DNA from 3 places in the Chryseobacterium sp. JV558 genome. Region 3 is predicted to be linked to each of the others. Evidence: riboswitches for the same ligand, from Rfam matches in the RefSeq annotation. Region 3 holds a riboswitch; each other region holds the start of a gene.

Region 1 (6,080 bases), on a different contig from region 3:
TGCTGAATCTAAAAAGATTTATGTAGTAGATACATTCTGCGGAACGAATGCAGATACGAGACTTAAAGTAAGATTTATCGTAGAAGTAGCATGGCAGGCGCATTTTGTTACTAATATGTTCATTCGTCCTTCTCACTATGAGCTTGAAAACTTTGGAGAGCCTGATTTCACAGTAATCAACGGTTCTAAGACAATAAACCCTAACTGGGAAGCTCAGGGATTGAATTCTGAAAACTTCATCATGTTCAACCTTACTGAAAAATTACAGATCATCGGAGGTACCTGGTACGGAGGTGAAATGAAAAAAGGGATGTTTGCAATGATGAACTATTACCTTCCATTAAAAGGGATGGCTTCAATGCACTGTTCTGCTAACGTAGGTGAAAAAGGTGATGTAGCTTTATTCTTTGGTCTTTCAGGAACAGGAAAAACTACTTTGTCTGCAGATCCGAAAAGATACCTTATCGGTGATGATGAGCATGGTTGGGATAACAATGGAGTATTCAACTATGAAGGTGGATGTTACGCTAAAGTTATCGATTTATCAGAAGAAAAAGAACCGGATATCTTCGCTGCCATCAAGAGAGATGCACTTCTTGAAAACGTTGTAGTAAACAATGGAGTAGCAGATTATACAGACGGATCTATCACTGAGAATACAAGAGTTTCTTATCCAATCTATCATATCAACAAAATTGTATTACCATCTAAAGCTGGTCATGCGAAGAAGATCGTTTACCTTTCAGCAGATGCATTCGGGGTACTTCCTCCGGTTTCTATCTTGAATGAAGATCAGGCTCAATACCACTTCCTTTGCGGTTATACATCAAAATTAGCCGGAACAGAAAGAGGAATTACAGAACCTCAGCCATCTTTCTCTCCAGCATTTGGAGAAGCATTCCTTACATTACATCCAACAATGTATTCTAAAACATTGATCGGTAAAATGCAAGAGCACGGTGCTAAAGCCTATTTGGTAAACACGGGTTGGAATGGTACAGGAAAGAGAATTTCTCTGAAAGATACAAGAGCAATTATTGATGCAATCATTGACGGTTCTATCGATAATGCACCTAAAACTCAGGTTCCAATCATGAACCTTGAGATCCCTACTGAATTACCAAACGTTTCTACAGGTATTTTAGATCCTAGAGATACGTATGAGAGTGCTTCAGAATGGGAAGAAAAAGCAAAGGATCTTGCTTCAAGATATATCAAGAATTTTGAGCAGTACTGCGATACTGAAGAAGGTAAGAAATTAGTTGCTTCAGGACCTCAATTACAGGAACAAACTATCTAATAGTTATCAAAATATACAGAAAAGAAAAGCCTCATCACTGATGAGGCTTTTTTATTAATATTTTTGACAGTTTTCAATCAACTCATTCTGTTCATCCAGTTTTAGGACTGTTGATTTGATTGATTCTTCAGTTAGATGTTTTATGATCATAAAATGTTTTGAAGAAAAGTAAGACGCTTCGTCCAATATTTTATCTAAATACTTTGGAGTTGTGAAGGTCATCCAATATTTTACTTTATTAGAAAACATAATCGTTACTTCTATAGCATCAGATTCAATATTTCCTATTTTATCATCTATTTTAATAGAAATTATTTCCGGTTCATTGTTTAAACTAAAATGAAATTTCGAATACCATCTCAGTTTTTCTTCGTTATTTTGAATCCTTATATTCTCATCGTTTATTTCTTCGATGATATAAGATTTTCTTTTCGTTAATTGACCGGAATATACTCCAATATCCTTACAGTAAATTTTATCATTTATCTTCATAAATTTATCCATAATTATCTGTAGGAAAATTAACCGGAATTATTTTAAACTTAATAAAGCCAATCTATACCCATCCATCCCAAAACCTGATAAAACTGCGTCAGTGTTAGCTGCTGTCACAGATTTCTGTCTGAATTCTTCTCTTTTGTAGATATTGCTGATGTGAACTTCTACTTTTGGTTTCCGAATGTTTTTTAAACAATCGGCAATAGCATAAGAATAATGGGTAAAAGCGCCCGGATTGATCACGACTGCATCAAAATCGTCTTCCTGAAGCCTGTTAATAAGCTCGCCTTCAATATTAGACTGATAATATTTTAATTCATAAGACTGAAACTCGGATCTTAAAATTTCCAAATAGTTTTCCATAGAGACATTTCCATAGATTTCCGGTTCTCTGGTACCTAACAGGTTGAGGTTAGGCCCGTTTATAATCAAAACTTTCATACTATAAAATTAAAAACTTTTTTTAATTAATGATCAAAAATTTCCGCACAAATTTTCTTTGGTTCAATTAAATTATTGACAATGATATTTGTCATGTCTGTTAAAATGATAATGGTTGCAACTCCTTATAGTAATGAGTTTTATTAAAATCTTATGTTAATTTTTGAAAATTTATCATGAAAAAATTATAAGTCTACTTGTTTTATAGACTAAAAGTTTTTAGCTTTGCAACCATATTTCGATCGGCTTATAAAGAAAGATGGAGGGAACTGACCCTATGAAATCTTGACAACCTACCCCGAAGGGCAAGGTGTTACGTTCAGCCTTTAAAGGAAAAATAAGCATTTGGTTTATCGTATTTATCGATGCCCTTTGCTGACTTTTCTGCAAAGGGCAAAATTTTAATATACGACAAATAAAATTGATTATGATTAGTAATAATTTATTCACTTCTAAAGCTTGGATTCCTCCGGTTGCAGCATTTTTTCTGGGAATTACCAGTGTGAAAGCACAGAATTCTAATCCGAAAAAGGATAGCCTTCATGAAAAAGAGATTGATGAAGTTGTAGTAGTTGCTTATGGTAAGGCTAAAAGAAACAGCTATACCGGTTCTGTTGCTACAATTTCCAGCGATAAAATCAATAACAGACCTGTAACCAATGTTACCAAAGCGCTGGAAGGGCAGGTTGCCGGTATTCAGACTACCAGTTCGTCAGGACAGCCTGGTGCCGTTTCTACCATCAGAATCAGAGGAGTTGGTTCAATAAGTGCTTCCAGTGATCCGCTCTATGTAGTAGACGGAATTCCTTTTGACGGAAATATTAACTCTATAAGCCCAAGTGATATTGAATCCATCAGTGTTTTGAAAGATGCTACAGCAAGTGCACTGTATGGTTCCAGAGGAGCAAACGGGATTATCATCATTACCACGAAATCAGGTAAGAAGGGTGAAGCAAAGGTTAATTTTAATATCAGTCAGGGATTCTCAGGAAGAGCGGTAAAAGATTACGAACAGGTAAATACAGACCAATACTTTCAATTATATTGGGAAGCTTTGAGAAATGGATACCAATCCGGAAAAGTGTCTTCTCAGCAGGCAGCTCAGATGGCAACAGACAATCTTGTTTCCACACTGGGGATCAATCCTTACGGAACGAACTATCCAAAACCGGTAGGAACCGATGGAAAGCTATTACCTGGTGCATCACCACTTTGGAATGACGACTGGAGAGATATTCTGCAGAGAGTGGCTTCAAGAAATCAGGTAGATCTTGATATCAGCGGAGGAAGTGAAAAAAGTAATTATTTCTTCTCATTAGGATATCTGGATGATAAAGGGATGGCGATTGAATCAGGATTTAAAAGGTATAATACAAGATTAAAGATCAATTCTGAAGTGAAAAAATGGCTGAATGTTGGGGTGAACTTAAGCTATACAAACAGTATTCAGCAGGCTCCGACCTCTTCGGATTCCAAGGCAAGCAACATCATCAATGCCGCGAGATTCATTCCTTCATTCTATCCTTATTATGAAAGAAATGCCGATGGAAATTATATTTTGGGTGCTGATGGAAACCCTATATATGATTTTGGAAAATACAGACCTACCAACGCACTTCAGAATCAGAATGCCGCTGCAACACTGCCATTAGACAAAAACGAAAATAAAGAAGATAACTTCTCCGGAAAAGGATTCATGGAATTCACTTTCTTACCAGAGTTGAAATTCAAGACGAGTTTTTCTGTTGATTTGGTGAATTATAACGGTCATTATTACTCAAACCCATTGCTGGGACAAGGCGCTGAGATTGGAGGTTCGGTAACGAAAACCAATACCAGAACACTTTCTTATACAACTAGCAATATTCTGACATACGATAAGAAATTTGGAAAGCACCACGTAAATGCTTTAGCAGGACATGAATTCTATAAATATGATTATCAAACTATTTCAGGAACAAGAAGTCAGTTTTCTCTGCCTTATTACTATGAGCCGGATGCTGCTTCTTTATTGGGAAGTTTCAGTGGGAACAGTAATACATTAAGCTTATTGAGTTTCCTTGGAAAAGTAGAGTATGATTATAACAATACTTACTTTTTATCTGCATCAGGAAGAGCAGACAGTTCTTCAAGATTTGCGAAGGATAACAGATGGGGGAGATTCTGGTCAGTTGGAGGTTCATGGAAAATATCCAATGAAGAATTTGTAAAAAGCCTGAATGTCTTTAATCAATTGACATTGCGTGCCAGCTACGGAGGACAAGGAAATGATAAATTACTTAGACCTAACGGACAGCCGCTTTATTATGCTTATCAGGAGTTGTACAGGTTTATCAGTCTTGGTGGAGAGCCGGGAACTACACTTGAAAAAACGTCTACCAATAATGTAAAGTGGGAAACCAACCTTAACTTAAATGTAGGATTGGAATTTGCTATTCTGAATAACAGAGTTAAAGGAAATATTGAATACTTTAAAAGAAAAAGCCAGGATCTTTTGTTTAATATGCCGGTTGCGCCGTCTTTGGGAATCAGTGATTATCCGGCGAATATCGGAACGATTCAGAATACAGGATTTGAATTTTCATTATTCACAACACCAATTAAGAATGATAATTTCCAGTGGAATGTAGATGTAAACCTGAGTACTTTAAACAATAAAGTGACCAAGTTGCCTGGTGGTTCTCTTGTGGTAGGAAGTAAGTTATTGACGGTAGGAGGTTCTGTATATGATTTCTTCATTCCGGAATGGGTTGGTGTAGATCCGAGCAATGGAAAACCATTGTGGAAAACGGTTTCTATAGATGCCAGCGGAAATTCAGTAGAAGGAACTACTTCAGAATATTCAAAAGCAACAAAACTATTGCAAGGTTCTGCGTTGCCAAAATTGACCGGAGGAATCAGTACAAGCATTACGTATAAGAATTTTGATTTTTCAGGATTACTGACATTCAAAATTGGTGGAAAAATTCTGGATACCGATTATACTTCTATCATGCACAACGGAAGTGCCGGCGGACGGGCATGGAGCGCAGAAATGCTTAACAGATGGACTCCGGATAATCCTAATACTGATGTTCCGGGACTGAGTACAACAACGAATAACTGGACATCTACCTCTTCAAGATTTCTTTACTCCGGAACGTATGCAAGGCTTAAAAATGTAAGCTTAGGATATACGCTTCCAGAAGATTATTTTGAGAAAATAGGATTGAAGAAGTTCAGAATTTATATCCAGGCAGAAAACCTTCTGACCTTCTATAAACATAAGGGAATGGATCCTGAGCAGGCTTTGGATGGAACAACGTATTACAGATATCCTGCAATGAGAACGATCACTTTTGGTCTTCAGGCCACACTTTAATCTTTAAAATTGAAACAATGAAAAAATTAATATATCTATCGTTTGCACTCATCGGATTTTTATCGCTGACAAGCTGTGAAAGTGAACTGGACACTGCTCCGACTGATCAGGCCAGCAGCGTAGAAGTTTTCAAAACAGCAGAAAATGCTGAAACCGTGGTGAACGGTACCTGGGCAAAATTTAATAATGACGGAACAACCTATGCTAATATCGGGTATTCCACTGTTTTAAGAGCCAGTGATGCAATGGGAAGTGATGTAGCGGTGCTAACCAACAAGTATGGATTTGCTTCTACTTATGCCTTTACGGAAATGGTGAACAGTACGGCATCCCGCCCGTTATTTATCTGGACGATGCTGTATTCTGCGATCAATAATATGAATAATGTTATTGCAAGAATTGATGGAACGGAGGGCAGCCAGGAGAAAAAGGATCAGGTGAAAGGACAGGCCAAAGCATTACGTGCTTTCTGTTATCTGA
Region 2 (6,080 bases), on a different contig from region 3:
ATTGTCGTTAGGGTTACACTGCCAAATTGGTAGATTGTTACATTAAATATTATTTAGTTTCACTTACTCTTAAAATATCTCCGAATACACCTCTGGCTGTTACCTGTGCGCCTGCTCCGGCTCCCATGATAACGATAGGATTTTCACCATAGCTTTCTGTGTAAATCTCAAAGATTGAATCTGAACCTTTTAATTGTCCTAATGCTGAAGTTGCCGGAACTGAAATCAATTTCACATCCAATTCTCCTTTGTCCTGCTGTAGGTCACCGTGCAGATCACCCACATATCTCAATACATGCCCAGGTTCCTGATTTTCTTTAATTTTCTGATATTCTTCGTTAAGCTCCTCAAGTCTTGAAAGGAATTCTGATTTTGAAACCTCAAGTAAGCTTTCAGGAACCAGATTTTGAATCTTGATATCTCCGAATTCGTTGATTAGGTCTAATTCTCTGGCCAAAATCAATAATTTTCTTGCAACATCATTTCCGGATAGGTCTTCTCTTGGATCTGGTTCTGTATATCCTTTCTCCAAAGCTTCGTTGATGATGGTTGAAAATTTATCGTCCCTCAAAGAAAAATTGTTGAACACATAGCTTAATGTTCCAGAGAATACTCCTTTAATTCTTGTAATATTTTCTCCTGAAAGGTGTAATAATTTGATGGTATCAATTAATGGCAAACCCGCTCCTACATTGGTTTCGTACAGATAACGTCTGTTGTTTTTGCTCAACGTATATCTTAGTTTTCTGTACTCTTCAATTGGAAGGGTATTAAAAATCTTGTTTGAAGAAACCAGATCGAATCCGTTTTCTGCCAAAGCATGGTAATTCTTCACAAAATCCTTACTTGCCGTGTTATCCACAACGATAAGGTTTTCCAACTGGTTTTCGTTAGAGAAATTAATAAGTTCCTGAACACTTGAAGGATGCTCTGCTGTCAAAACCTCATCACTCCAATTCGCATCAAATCCTTTTTTGTTGAAGGCTATTTTCTTTGAATTGGCTACTGCTACGACTTTAAGGTCTATTTTTTTACGTCTTTTAATCTCTTCAGAAGATTCCAGTACCTGTTGTATCAAGGTCTTTCCTACATTTCCGTGTCCGATGATCGCCAGATGAACGGTCTTTGGCTTCTTGAAAATTTCAGATTCTATAATATTTTTTGTTTTTTCATCCTGCGAAGAAGTTACTACGATGTTTACTCTGTTTTCTCCTGCTACCTGATTCAGCAATAATGGGAAAACATTATTTCTAGCCAGTTCAGCAAAAACTTTATTGAAATCTTCTGCTACAAAACCAATCACAGAAACATTATTGATACTGTAGATCTGGGAAACTTTTCCAGATTTTCTTTCTGCTTCAAATTCATCGATAAGACAAGCGACTGCTTTTTCAGCATCATTTTCCTGAACCAGAATAGAAATTCCGTTTTCTATCGCCTGTTGAGAGATTACCCCCACACTGATACGCGCTAAAGTAAGCGCTTTAAAAATTCGTCCGTCAATCCCGATTTCTCCCAGGAAATCTTCTCCTTCAAATTTGACGATTGATCTGTTCTTCAAAAATTTTATTTCGTTAGCATTTTTCATTACTTCTGTAAAATATTTTTAATGATATTATTTAATTGTTGATATTCCATTAGGAAGGCATCATGCCCGTGTATAGATTGGATCTCGTGATAAGAAACATTCTTATTTTTCTCTTTTAAGTTTTCAAAACACATTCGGATTTCAGAAGCTGGAAAGAATAAGTCTGTATCTACGGAGATCATGTGCATTCGTGCTTCTATTTTCTCCAGTGCTGACTCATCAGCATTAATTTTCATCAGGAGATGATTCATCAGTTTGTATGCTTTTAAACTAAACCTTTCGTTTAATGCATTACCATGATAAACTAACCAGTCTTCTGATTCCAGGCGTTGTTTGTCCTGATTATATTGGTTTTGAAATCTATCGTTGAGTGATTGTGGAGTTCTATAACACAGCATCGCATGAATTCTCGCTTTCTGTAATGGTTCATCTTTATCATTCAATAAAAATTTTTGAACCAGACACTGAGCATGAAGCCAGTCGCGTGTTCTGTAATCACAGGCTATGGGGATAAATATTTCTGCAAGATCCGGCTGCTTGGCAAGCATTTCCCATGCAATTCCCCCTCCAAGAGAGCCTCCAATAATGGCATATATATTTTTGATATGTAAAGCTTCAAGTCCCTTCAGAAATATCATTGCGATATCTGAAGGCGTGAAGTCGTCATAATCTTCAATTAAAAAATCGTCATAACCGTTTCCGGGTATATTGAAACACAGAACTGTATATTGATCGGTATCAACAATCTGATTTTCTCCCACCAATTGTTTCCACCAGCCTTTTTCTCCGGATACCTCTGAGTTTCCGGTAAGTGCATGATTGATTAAAATGATGGGTGCTGTAAACAGATCCTTCCCAAAAAGCTGATAGCTTAACGGGATATTGTATTCCTTGTGGGAATTGGTTTGATACGAAAGATTAATATAGTTTAGTTCTGTTTTCAATTCTATTATATTTTTATACAAATACAATTGAAAATGCCACAGGAAATGGCTGAAAAGAACTTCAGTAAGTTATCTGTCCAAAATACTTTGGTAGAACGTAGCACCTTCTTTGCTTGCGCAAAGGGTTGCTAAGGTTTCATAGGGTCTAATCCCTCAACCTTTCTTGATAACATTTTCAATATTTAAATGAACGAATGGTGCAAAGGTAGTGCTTTTCTTTTAATTTCAAAAAAAAATTATTTTAATATTTAAAAAAGCCATTAAATACAAGTGTTTCAAGGCCATATTAATAATTATTCAGATGAAAAAAATTGGAATTATTTTTCAAAAAAACTAACTTCGTATGGAAAAATGATGAGATATGACCGCTGAAAAAGAAAGATTACAAGATACCAAATGGAAAAACTGGGGCCCTTATGTAAGCAACCGGCAGTGGGGAAATGTACGTGAAGATTACAGTACAAACGGGAATGCCTGGGATTTTACCAATCATAATAACGCTGAAAGTTATACTTACCGCTGGGGCGAAGAAGGCATCGCTGGAATTTCTGATGTAAAACAGTTATTCTGCTTTGCTTTTTCATTTTGGAACAGGAAAGATAAAATGGTAAAAGAACGGTTCTTTGGATTGAGCAACCCTCAGGGAAATCATGGTGAAGACATTAAAGAAATCTTTTATTATCTGGATAATACACCTACTCACAGCTATATGAAAATGGTGTATAAATATCCGATCAACGAGTTTCCTTATGATGAACTTCTTGCTGAAAATGGAAGACGCAGTAAAAAGGAACCGGAATATGAGATTTTCGATACCGGAATTTTTGACAATGATGAATATTTTGATATTTTCATTGAATACTGTAAAGCTGATCACAACGATATTCTGGCCAGAGTAACGGTCTGCAACCGAAGTCAGCATGATGCACCCATTATAGTAGCGCCTACTGCCTGGTTCAGAAACAACTGGAAATGGGGTTACAATACCTATAAGGGAGAAATGCATGCTTCTCATGACGGAAGTATCAACATTGGGCATGACAGCATTTCGATCAAAAAATTCTATTCCCGAAATTCAAAAGCACAAAGTGTATTTTGTGACAATGAAACCAACACATCCCGACTTTACGGAACTCCTAAAACGGAGAGCACGTATTTCAAAGATGGTATTAATCATTTTATTATTGATCAGAGAGATACTGTAAATCCTGAAAAAAAGGGAACAAAAGCTTCTTTTCTGATTGATGAAGTTGTAGGAGCGGGAGAATCTAAAGTTTTTGAATTCAGATTATGTCCTGATGAGACGGATGAACCTTTTGAAAATTTTGATACTATTTTCAGTACACGACAAGCGGAAGCGGAAGAGTTTTATAACGATATTCAGAATGATACGGTAAATGAAGATGAGAGAAATGTTCAGCGACAGGCTTTTGCGGGACTTCTCTGGAATAAACAATTTTACCACTACAATATCGGAAAATGGCTGAAAGGTGATCCCAATTTTGAAGCTCCGAGAAATTTCAATGAGTATGTAAGAAATACGGAATGGAATCATCTTCACAATAAGGATATTATTTCTATGCCTGATAAATGGGAGTATCCATGGTATGCTACCTGGGATCTGGCATTTCACTGTGTCCCTTTTTCTATTATCGATGCAGAGTTTGCCAAAGGACAGCTTTTATTGCTTACGAAAGAATGGTATATGCATCCCAACGGGCAACTTCCTGCCTATGAATGGAATATGAGTGATGTGAATCCGCCTGTACATGCATGGTCTTGCTTCCGTGTTTTTAAAATTGATGAAAAAAATAATGGAAAACCGGATTTATTATTTTTAGAAAAAGTATTTCAAAAGCTGCTGCTGAATTTTACATGGTGGGTGAACAGAAAGGATAAAAACGGTAAAAATATTTTCGGAGGAGGCTTCCTGGGTCTCGATAACATCGGAGCTTTTGACCGGAATATGGTTTTAAAGGACGGTCAGCATCTTGAACAGGCAGATGGAACAAGCTGGATGGCCATGTATGCGTTGAATATGATGCGTATCGCCATGGAACTTGCCCAATATTATCAGGTGTATGAAGATATGGCGATCAAATTTTTTGAACATTATCTTTATATCGCCGAGGCTATGGAAAACCTGGGTGAGGGAACGAAAGGATTATGGAACGAGGAAGACGGTTTCTTCTATGATGTATTGCAGCTTGGAAACGGAGATAGTGTTTCTTTAAGATTAAGAAGCATTGTAGGTTTGATTCCTATGTTTGCTGTGGAGATCGTAGACCATCGTTTACTGGAAAAGATGCCGAATTTCAGAAGCAGAATGGAATGGATCTTAAAAAATAAGCCGGAACTGACCAAACTTGTCTCTCACTGGGATGAGGAAGGACACGGAAGAAAACACCTTATGAGTATTCTCCGCAAAAACAGACTGACAAAAGTTTTATCCAGAATGCTTGATGAAAATGAGTTTCTAAGTTCTTACGGAATCCGGGCAATGTCTAAAGTATATGAGGAAAATCCCTTTGTATTCTCCGTACATGGTAATGAAAATATGGTCTATTATACGCCTGCAGAAAGTGACAGCCGGATGTTTGGCGGAAACAGTAACTGGCGAGGACCGATCTGGTTTCCTATCAACTTCCTGATTGTGGAAAGCCTGCAGCGTTTTCATTATTATTATGGAAATAGTCTGAAAGTAGAACTTCCAACGGGAAGCGGCGATAAAAGAAACCTTGATGAAGTAGCTCAAAATATCAGCAAAAGACTTTGTTCTCTATTTTTAAAGGATGAACATGGGCAGCGGGCTTTCAATGGAGGTAATCCAAAATTTAATTATGATGAGCATTTCAGAGATTATATTACGTTCTTTGAATATTTCCATGGAGATAATGGCCGTGGTGTAGGCGCTTCCCATCAGACAGGATGGACTGCCACTGTGGCGAAACTAATAAAACCAAGACTTACCTTTTAATGAGTAATAGGTAATGAATAATACAAAAGCCGGATGAATCATCCGGCTTTTTCTATTTTTAAAATAAGAGATTAAATTTTTTCTCCGTTCACATAGACTTCGTATCCAATTTCTACATTCGGTTCTAAGGTCTTTGATACAGAGCAGTATTTTTCAAAAGAAAGTTCTGCTGCTTTCTGTGCTTTTTTAGGATCAATTTCTCCTTCTAAAAGGAACTTAACGTTAATTGATTTAAAAGGTTTTGCATCATCTACCTGTACTCTTTCTCCTTCAACCTCTGCCTGAAAGCCTGTAATGTTCTGACGCTGCTTCTTTAAAATAGAAACCACATCAATTCCGCTGCAACCAGCGACTGCCATCAGTACACTTTCCATTGGAGACACTCCTTTTGCTCCCGGCTGGGAAGTATTATCCAAAAGAATAGAATTTCCCTGAGCGTTTGTACATTCAAATAAAAAATCGTCGTTTATTCTGTTAAGTGTAATTTTCATTGCTTATTTGCTTATTGCTTCTGCAAAGTTATAAAATTCCTCTCGCTTTTATCTCCAGATATTTATTGATAACATCAATA
Region 3 (6,080 bases):
AGACCGGCAGAAGGAATCATTGAACCCAATTTTATTATGGAAGACAAAGATCTGCTTCAACTCATTTGTGCTTACAGAATCTGGAATGAAGACCTTGAAATCTCCATTTCTACAAGGGAAAATGAAGTGTTCAGAAATAATATAGTATCTCTGGGGGCTACAGCCATGAGTGCAGGCTCAAAAACCAATCCGGGAGGTTATGCCGTAGATAAAGAATCTCTGGAACAGTTTGAAACCAGTGACGAACGAAGTATGGATGAGATCAGACTCATGATCAAAAAAGCAGGCTACGATCCCGTGATGAAAGATTGGGATTCCGTGTACAGTGGATTTTAAAATTTTTAAACATTAAGAATTTTGAAGAAGTTAAGTTGAATTAAGAGAAATCGAAGATTTTTAAGACAGTATCTTTTTCAAGCGAAGCTCACCTTAACTATTCTTATAAGCTTAAAAAATCTTAATGGTTCAATTATCATAAAGTATGAAAAAAGAAGATCATTTTTCACGGTACAGCCGGCAGATATTTATTGAAGAAATAGGATTGGAAGGACAAAAGAAAATAATGTCTTCCAGAGTCCTTGTTGTCGGAGCCGGAGGGTTGGGAAGTCCAATCATACAATATCTGGCCGCTGCAGGAGTAGGAACACTGGGAGTTGCAGATTTTGATCATGTAGAACTTCATAATCTGAACCGGCAGATCATTCATACTGAAAATAGGGTAGGGTTATCCAAAGTGAAGAGCGCTGAAACATTTGTAAAAGAGCTTAATCATCAGGTTAAATTGATAGGAATTGCGGAAAAAATCAATAGAAATAATGCCGAAGAAATCATTTCTCAATATGATATTATTGTGGATGGCTCAGACAATTTTTCTACAAGATACCTGGTGAATGATACCTGTGTGAAATTGAAAAAAACTCTGATTTATGGGAGTATCTTAGGATTTTCAGGCCAGGTTGCTGTGTTCAATCATAAAGGAAGTAAAAACCTCAGAGATCTGTTCCCGGAACCTCCTTCCGATGAAGATATGCCGGATTGCGACAGTCTTGGTGTTTTGGGAGCTCTTCCTGGAATCATAGGCAGTATGATGGCGCTTCAGACGTTGAAAATTATCACAGATCTTTCGGTGAGTTTAGACCAATTGACACTGGTGGATACGCTGGATTGGAGATTTCAGACGATTGATTTTTGATGTAATATAAACACTAATATCACTAATATTTTCACAAATAACACCATTTTAATATCAATAGAAAGAGGCGGTCACCATTGGTGCCGCCTCTTTTACTTTATCTTAAAGAATTATTGTGCCTGCTGCATTACACCACCGTTATCTTCTTTTTTAGTCTGGTTAAGGATATTTGGATCCTCTTTTGCCAGTTTATTTCTTGTCGGAATTTTATAGTTGATAGAAAATCCGAAATTTCTCGTATCATATTTACTGCTGATCATTACAGGAGTTCCTGATGGCGGGTTAGAACGTACCTGCATCATCTGTCCGTTGAAAATATCATTCGCAAAAACAGAAAGTGTCAGGCGGTTGTTCATAAACTTCTTTGTCAACGTAATATCAAGAGAGTTGTTGAATGGTTTCTCTGCTGTAAAATAAAAGTACCCTGCCTTTGGAGTCAGATAGCTGTAATTGGCTGTCATTTTGATGTCTTTAGGCAAAAGAATCTGAGTCATGATATTGAAAATCCAGAAACCTTTATTGTCCAGATTATCGATTTGATGTTTCTGATAACCGGCATATAAATACATGAAGTTTATTTTATCAGGATTGAAATCAAACTTCATAATCTCACTCAAAGGTTTGCTGAAAATCATAAAAGGAACCGGTAGACCCACGTTGAAATTGTGAATTTTCATATTTGAAATATTCACCTGCTCATTATAGAGTTTTCTTCCGTCTTTTCGGATGATCTGTGCTACCTGATTGCTTGCCGAACTTACGCTATACCCAATAAATGCATAATCAAAAGCCGATACTTTTATTTCATAATTGTCAAAAATAGTAGGCTGTAGATTCGGGTTACCATTTACTTCCGTACTTGGTCCGGAGAACGTTACGTTATTCGGGTTTAGGGCAGAAATACTTGGTAAACTGATTTTTTTGTTATAATTCGCAGCAATATAAACCTGGTTCATCATGTTATACTGCACACTTGCGTTCGGGAAAAGCTTAAATTTATTGAAAGGAATCAAATTAGCTTCCACCAGCTTTGCATCTTTATCAAAATATCTTGTTACCCCGGAAATATCATAGTTTTCAGCACGGGAACCCAATGTGAAATCAAACTTTTTCAGTTTAGCCTGAAATTCTAAATAGGTAGAAGCTGTTTGTCTTTGATATTCAAGATTGGTTAATCCAAAGCTTTCCGTATCATAATCCTGTCTTTCATACAATCCTCCGAAGCTTACCTTTCCACCATCAAGAAGTTTGATAGGCTGGGCATAATCTACTTTGAAGTTAGCAATATTCATTACAGATTCGTTATTCAGAATATCTTTTAAGCCACTCATTGCACTGTTAATTGGCGGATTTGGAGCCGCTGCAAATGTGCCATTTTGAAAGAAGTTGTCCTGAGAAAATTTACTATTCGATCTCGTGTAACCCAACTGGAAATCCAGCTTTTGAGATTTGTCAGCAAAACGTTTCTGATAGGTTACCACTGCTTCCTGTCTCAAACTATTGGTATGAGCTACATCCGAAGAAGTATAAAAAGCTTCTCTTAAATCCTTTGGATTATTCTGAAAAGGTAAATCCCCATGCCCGTCACTTAAAGTATAATTGTCGTTATTGTTGTGATAAATATCGTAGTTTAATAATAATCTGTCCTGACCCAAATCAAACGTCAATCCTGATTTTGCAAAATATCCACGCCCATATCGGTCAGTATGACTTTTCAAAAGTTCATCCTGCTGGCCATTAAGCATACTCTCACGGTAATTTTGACCTACATTCAACTGCCATCCGAAATATTTATTTCTTGCATTTAAATTAACAGAATTGGTCGTTCTGCTTCTGTATTTATCATAATTCGTGAAAGAGTAATTTCCTGAATAAGTAGCTGTTAAATATTTATTGGCATTTTTATTGGTGATAATATTCATGATCGCACCTCCGGAAGTGGCAGGAAATTCTGCACCGGGCTGCGTAATCACTTCAATTCTTTCTACAGAATTGGCTGGCATTCCTTCAAGGAAAGAATTCAATTCATTGGAAGTGATATTCAAAGGTCTTCCGTTAAGATATACTTCCAGCATTTTCCCCTGATACATCATCCCTGCGATGTCGGTAGATACAAGTCCCGGAAGTTTTTTGATCCCTTCCAGAACGTTTCCGTTATTCAGCTGAGGCTGCTCAGAAAAGTCAAAAATAGTACGGTCTGCCTTTTGTTCAACGGCTTTTTTAGTTTTGGTGATAACTACCCCTTCAATTTGTTTCTCCTGAGGTTTATTACCTTTCTCCTGTGAGAAAACAAAAACAGAGCCTAGTAAGGATAAAGCGAAAATCGTTTTTTTCATAATGTTTTTACTGATATCCGGTTAGACGCTGAAAAAGATAATTTGTTACGTTAAAATTGTGAAAATCGAAAAATTAAGCTAAAATTTTTTTTATTTCCGAAATAATTATATCTTTGCCGGGTAATTATCAAGAATCTCTAGATGGGATAGCAACCTGCAAAAACAAGCAAGGTGCTGCAATCGATAAGCCGGATCTTCCGGAAAAAATGTTTATCATTTCTATCATTCTCCCATCTTGAATTTTTGTTTTAAAGTTAAAACCAAATGTTTAAAGACAAGGGAAATCACATTCCATCAGTAATTTTTTATTCTTCGGATCATGAAGTGAATCTTCATTATTCCAATATGTTTTCATGCCATTTCTATATGCGCATGTGTTGTTGTTGCTAGCACTTTCTATTTCTAAAAAATAATACAAACATTCCGATCATCAATGGTAACCTTAAAATTAAGGCTACAGGATTTGTATTGCTCAAAAAACAATTTTTAACAACAAAAGTAAACAACCAACAACATGCATAATTTCAAAACAAAAATATTTATTCCTTCTTTTGCGCTTATTTCTACATTTTATTACGCACAGACGGATACTTTACAATCGAAAAAAATAGAAGATGTGGTGATCCTGGGGTCAAGGGGTTCCGGAAGATCATTAACGGATACACCCGTTCCGGTAGATATCATTAACATATCAAAAATTTTAAAACAAAGCCCGACGAACAATATCAGCCAGGCTTTAAATTATATTGTACCCTCATTTTCATCCACATCACATACCGTCAATGACGGAACTGATTTTGTAGATCCCGCTCTTTTAAGAGGATTGGGACCGGATCAGGTTTTGGTTTTGCTCAATGGGAAGAGAAGATATCAGTCTTCATTGATTAATGTTACCCTTACGCCGGGAAGAGGCTCTGTGGGAACTGACCTTAACGCTATTCCGGCCTTTGCTTTGGATAAAATAGAGGTTTTAAGAGACGGAGCTTCCGCCCAATATGGCTCGGATGCCATTGCAGGAGTTGTCAACCTTGGACTGAAGAAAAGATTAGGACTTTCCGGACAGGTGTTTCTGGGAGGATATGCTTCTCCTGTTGCCAATAATTTCTCCGGAGGAGTGGACGGACAGACTATTTCTGTAGATCTTAATTATGGAGCGAAAATAGGAAAAACCGGATTTATTAACATTACGGGTTCTGCTCAGTACCGCGATCCTTATTCAAGAGCGGGAGTAAGGGAAGGGGATATTTTCAATGCTTATAATGCTATTAATTACAGAGCATCACAGGATGGAGTGAATATTGACGGCTTGTATAAAAACATTACCAACACTTCCAACACCCAGCAGATTATTAATACTGTTAAGCAATATGCAGCCAAGGTAAACTATTTTGCCCCTGATTTTCAAAATCAGATTTCGGGAGCCAGCAGTATTTCCGATCTTCAAAAAATATTGGGTAAAGATTTTACATCCCAGGAACTTAATTACAGAGGATTAGAGAGAAAAGACTTCAGTCTGAGAGCAGGGCAGTCTAAACTACAGTCTGGGCAGCTCTTTTTCAACTCTGAAATTCCTGTGAATGATGATTGGAAAGTATACTCTTTTGGTGGTTATAGTTATCGTCTTGGAAATGCCGGGGGATTTTACCGTCTTCCGAATACGGAAAGAAACATTAATGCAGTTACTCCCAACGGATACCTTCCTCAGATTGAAGCAGCTGTAAACGATTATTCTCTTGCTGCCGGAATTAAAGGAAAATGGAATGGCTGGAATGTGGATTTCAGTAATACATTCGGGAAAAATACCTTTGGTTTTGGAGTGGTAAATACTTTTAATGCATCACTCACAGACGGATCTCCAAGAACCTTTGATGCGGGAGGATCTGAGTTTTCACAAAATACTGTCAACCTGGATTTCTCTAAAAAATATGATGTGCTGAAAGGATTGAACCTCGCTTTCGGAGGAGAATATCGACACGAGAATTATAAAGTAAATGCTGGAAAAGAAAATTCTTATGCTTCTTACGACATTTATGGACGTATAGTAACAGCAAAAACTCCTGAAAATGAAAAAGTAACTGATTTCTTTGGGAAAATAAGACCAGCAGGAGCACAGGTTTTTCCAGGTTTCAGTCCGGAAAATGCAGTATCAGGAAATAGAAACAGTATCGCGGCTTATGCCGATGCAGAGCTGGAGGTTACTGACGGATGGCTGTTGGAAGGAGCTTTGCGATATGAGAACTATTCAGACTTCGGGTCTACATTCAATTATAAGGTGGCTACTAATGTAAAACTGGCTCCCAATCTGAACTGGAGAGGTGCTGTTTCCACAGGATTTAGAGCGCCTTCATTGGCTCAGATCTACTATAGTTCCACTTCTACATTAATTCAGCAGGGGAAAACAACACAGGTAGGTACTTTCAGGAATAATTCTGAGGCAGCACAGGCATTAGGGATTCCAAAATTAAAACAGGAGACTTCACAATCTTACAGCACAGGAATTACCTGGAAGATTCCGACATTAAGACTGACTTTTACGGCAGATGCTTATCTAA

What was found. A riboswitch is a leader RNA that binds a small molecule or an ion and turns the genes downstream of it on or off. The one in region 3 is predicted to bind S-adenosylmethionine.
Region 1: another riboswitch for S-adenosylmethionine. It lies ahead of GFU89_RS11725 (TonB-dependent receptor); the one in region 3 lies ahead of GFU89_RS17725 (TonB-dependent receptor plug domain-containing protein).
Region 2: another riboswitch for S-adenosylmethionine. It lies ahead of GFU89_RS10975 (alpha/beta fold hydrolase); the one in region 3 lies ahead of GFU89_RS17725 (TonB-dependent receptor plug domain-containing protein).

What each region holds. Positions count from the first base shown of each region.
Region 1 covers NZ_WJHU01000003.1:162,446-168,525, reverse strand. Annotated here, with positions in the region: gene pckA (phosphoenolpyruvate carboxykinase (ATP)) at 1-1,300, shown strand, start outside; gene GFU89_RS11735 (hypothetical protein) at 1,355-1,792, opposite strand; gene GFU89_RS11730 (type II 3-dehydroquinate dehydratase) at 1,832-2,239, opposite strand; SAM riboswitch class I at 2,484-2,583, shown strand; gene GFU89_RS11725 (TonB-dependent receptor) at 2,667-5,600, shown strand; gene GFU89_RS11720 (RagB/SusD family nutrient uptake outer membrane protein) at 5,618-6,080, shown strand, end outside.
Region 2 covers NZ_WJHU01000003.1:11,299-17,378, forward strand. Annotated here, with positions in the region: gene GFU89_RS10970 (ACT domain-containing protein) at 50-1,588, opposite strand; gene GFU89_RS10975 (alpha/beta fold hydrolase) at 1,588-2,532, opposite strand; SAM riboswitch class I at 2,599-2,705, opposite strand; gene GFU89_RS10980 (MGH1-like glycoside hydrolase domain-containing protein) at 2,894-5,509, shown strand; gene GFU89_RS10985 (OsmC family protein) at 5,581-6,000, opposite strand; gene GFU89_RS10990 (DUF58 domain-containing protein) at 6,029-6,080, opposite strand, start outside.
Region 3 covers NZ_WJHU01000005.1:104,052-110,131, reverse strand. Annotated here, with positions in the region: gene thiH (2-iminoacetate synthase ThiH) at 1-336, shown strand, start outside; gene GFU89_RS17735 (HesA/MoeB/ThiF family protein) at 482-1,192, shown strand; gene GFU89_RS17730 (outer membrane beta-barrel family protein) at 1,303-3,528, opposite strand; SAM-I-IV-variant riboswitch at 3,648-3,745, shown strand; gene GFU89_RS17725 (TonB-dependent receptor plug domain-containing protein) at 4,043-6,080, shown strand, end outside.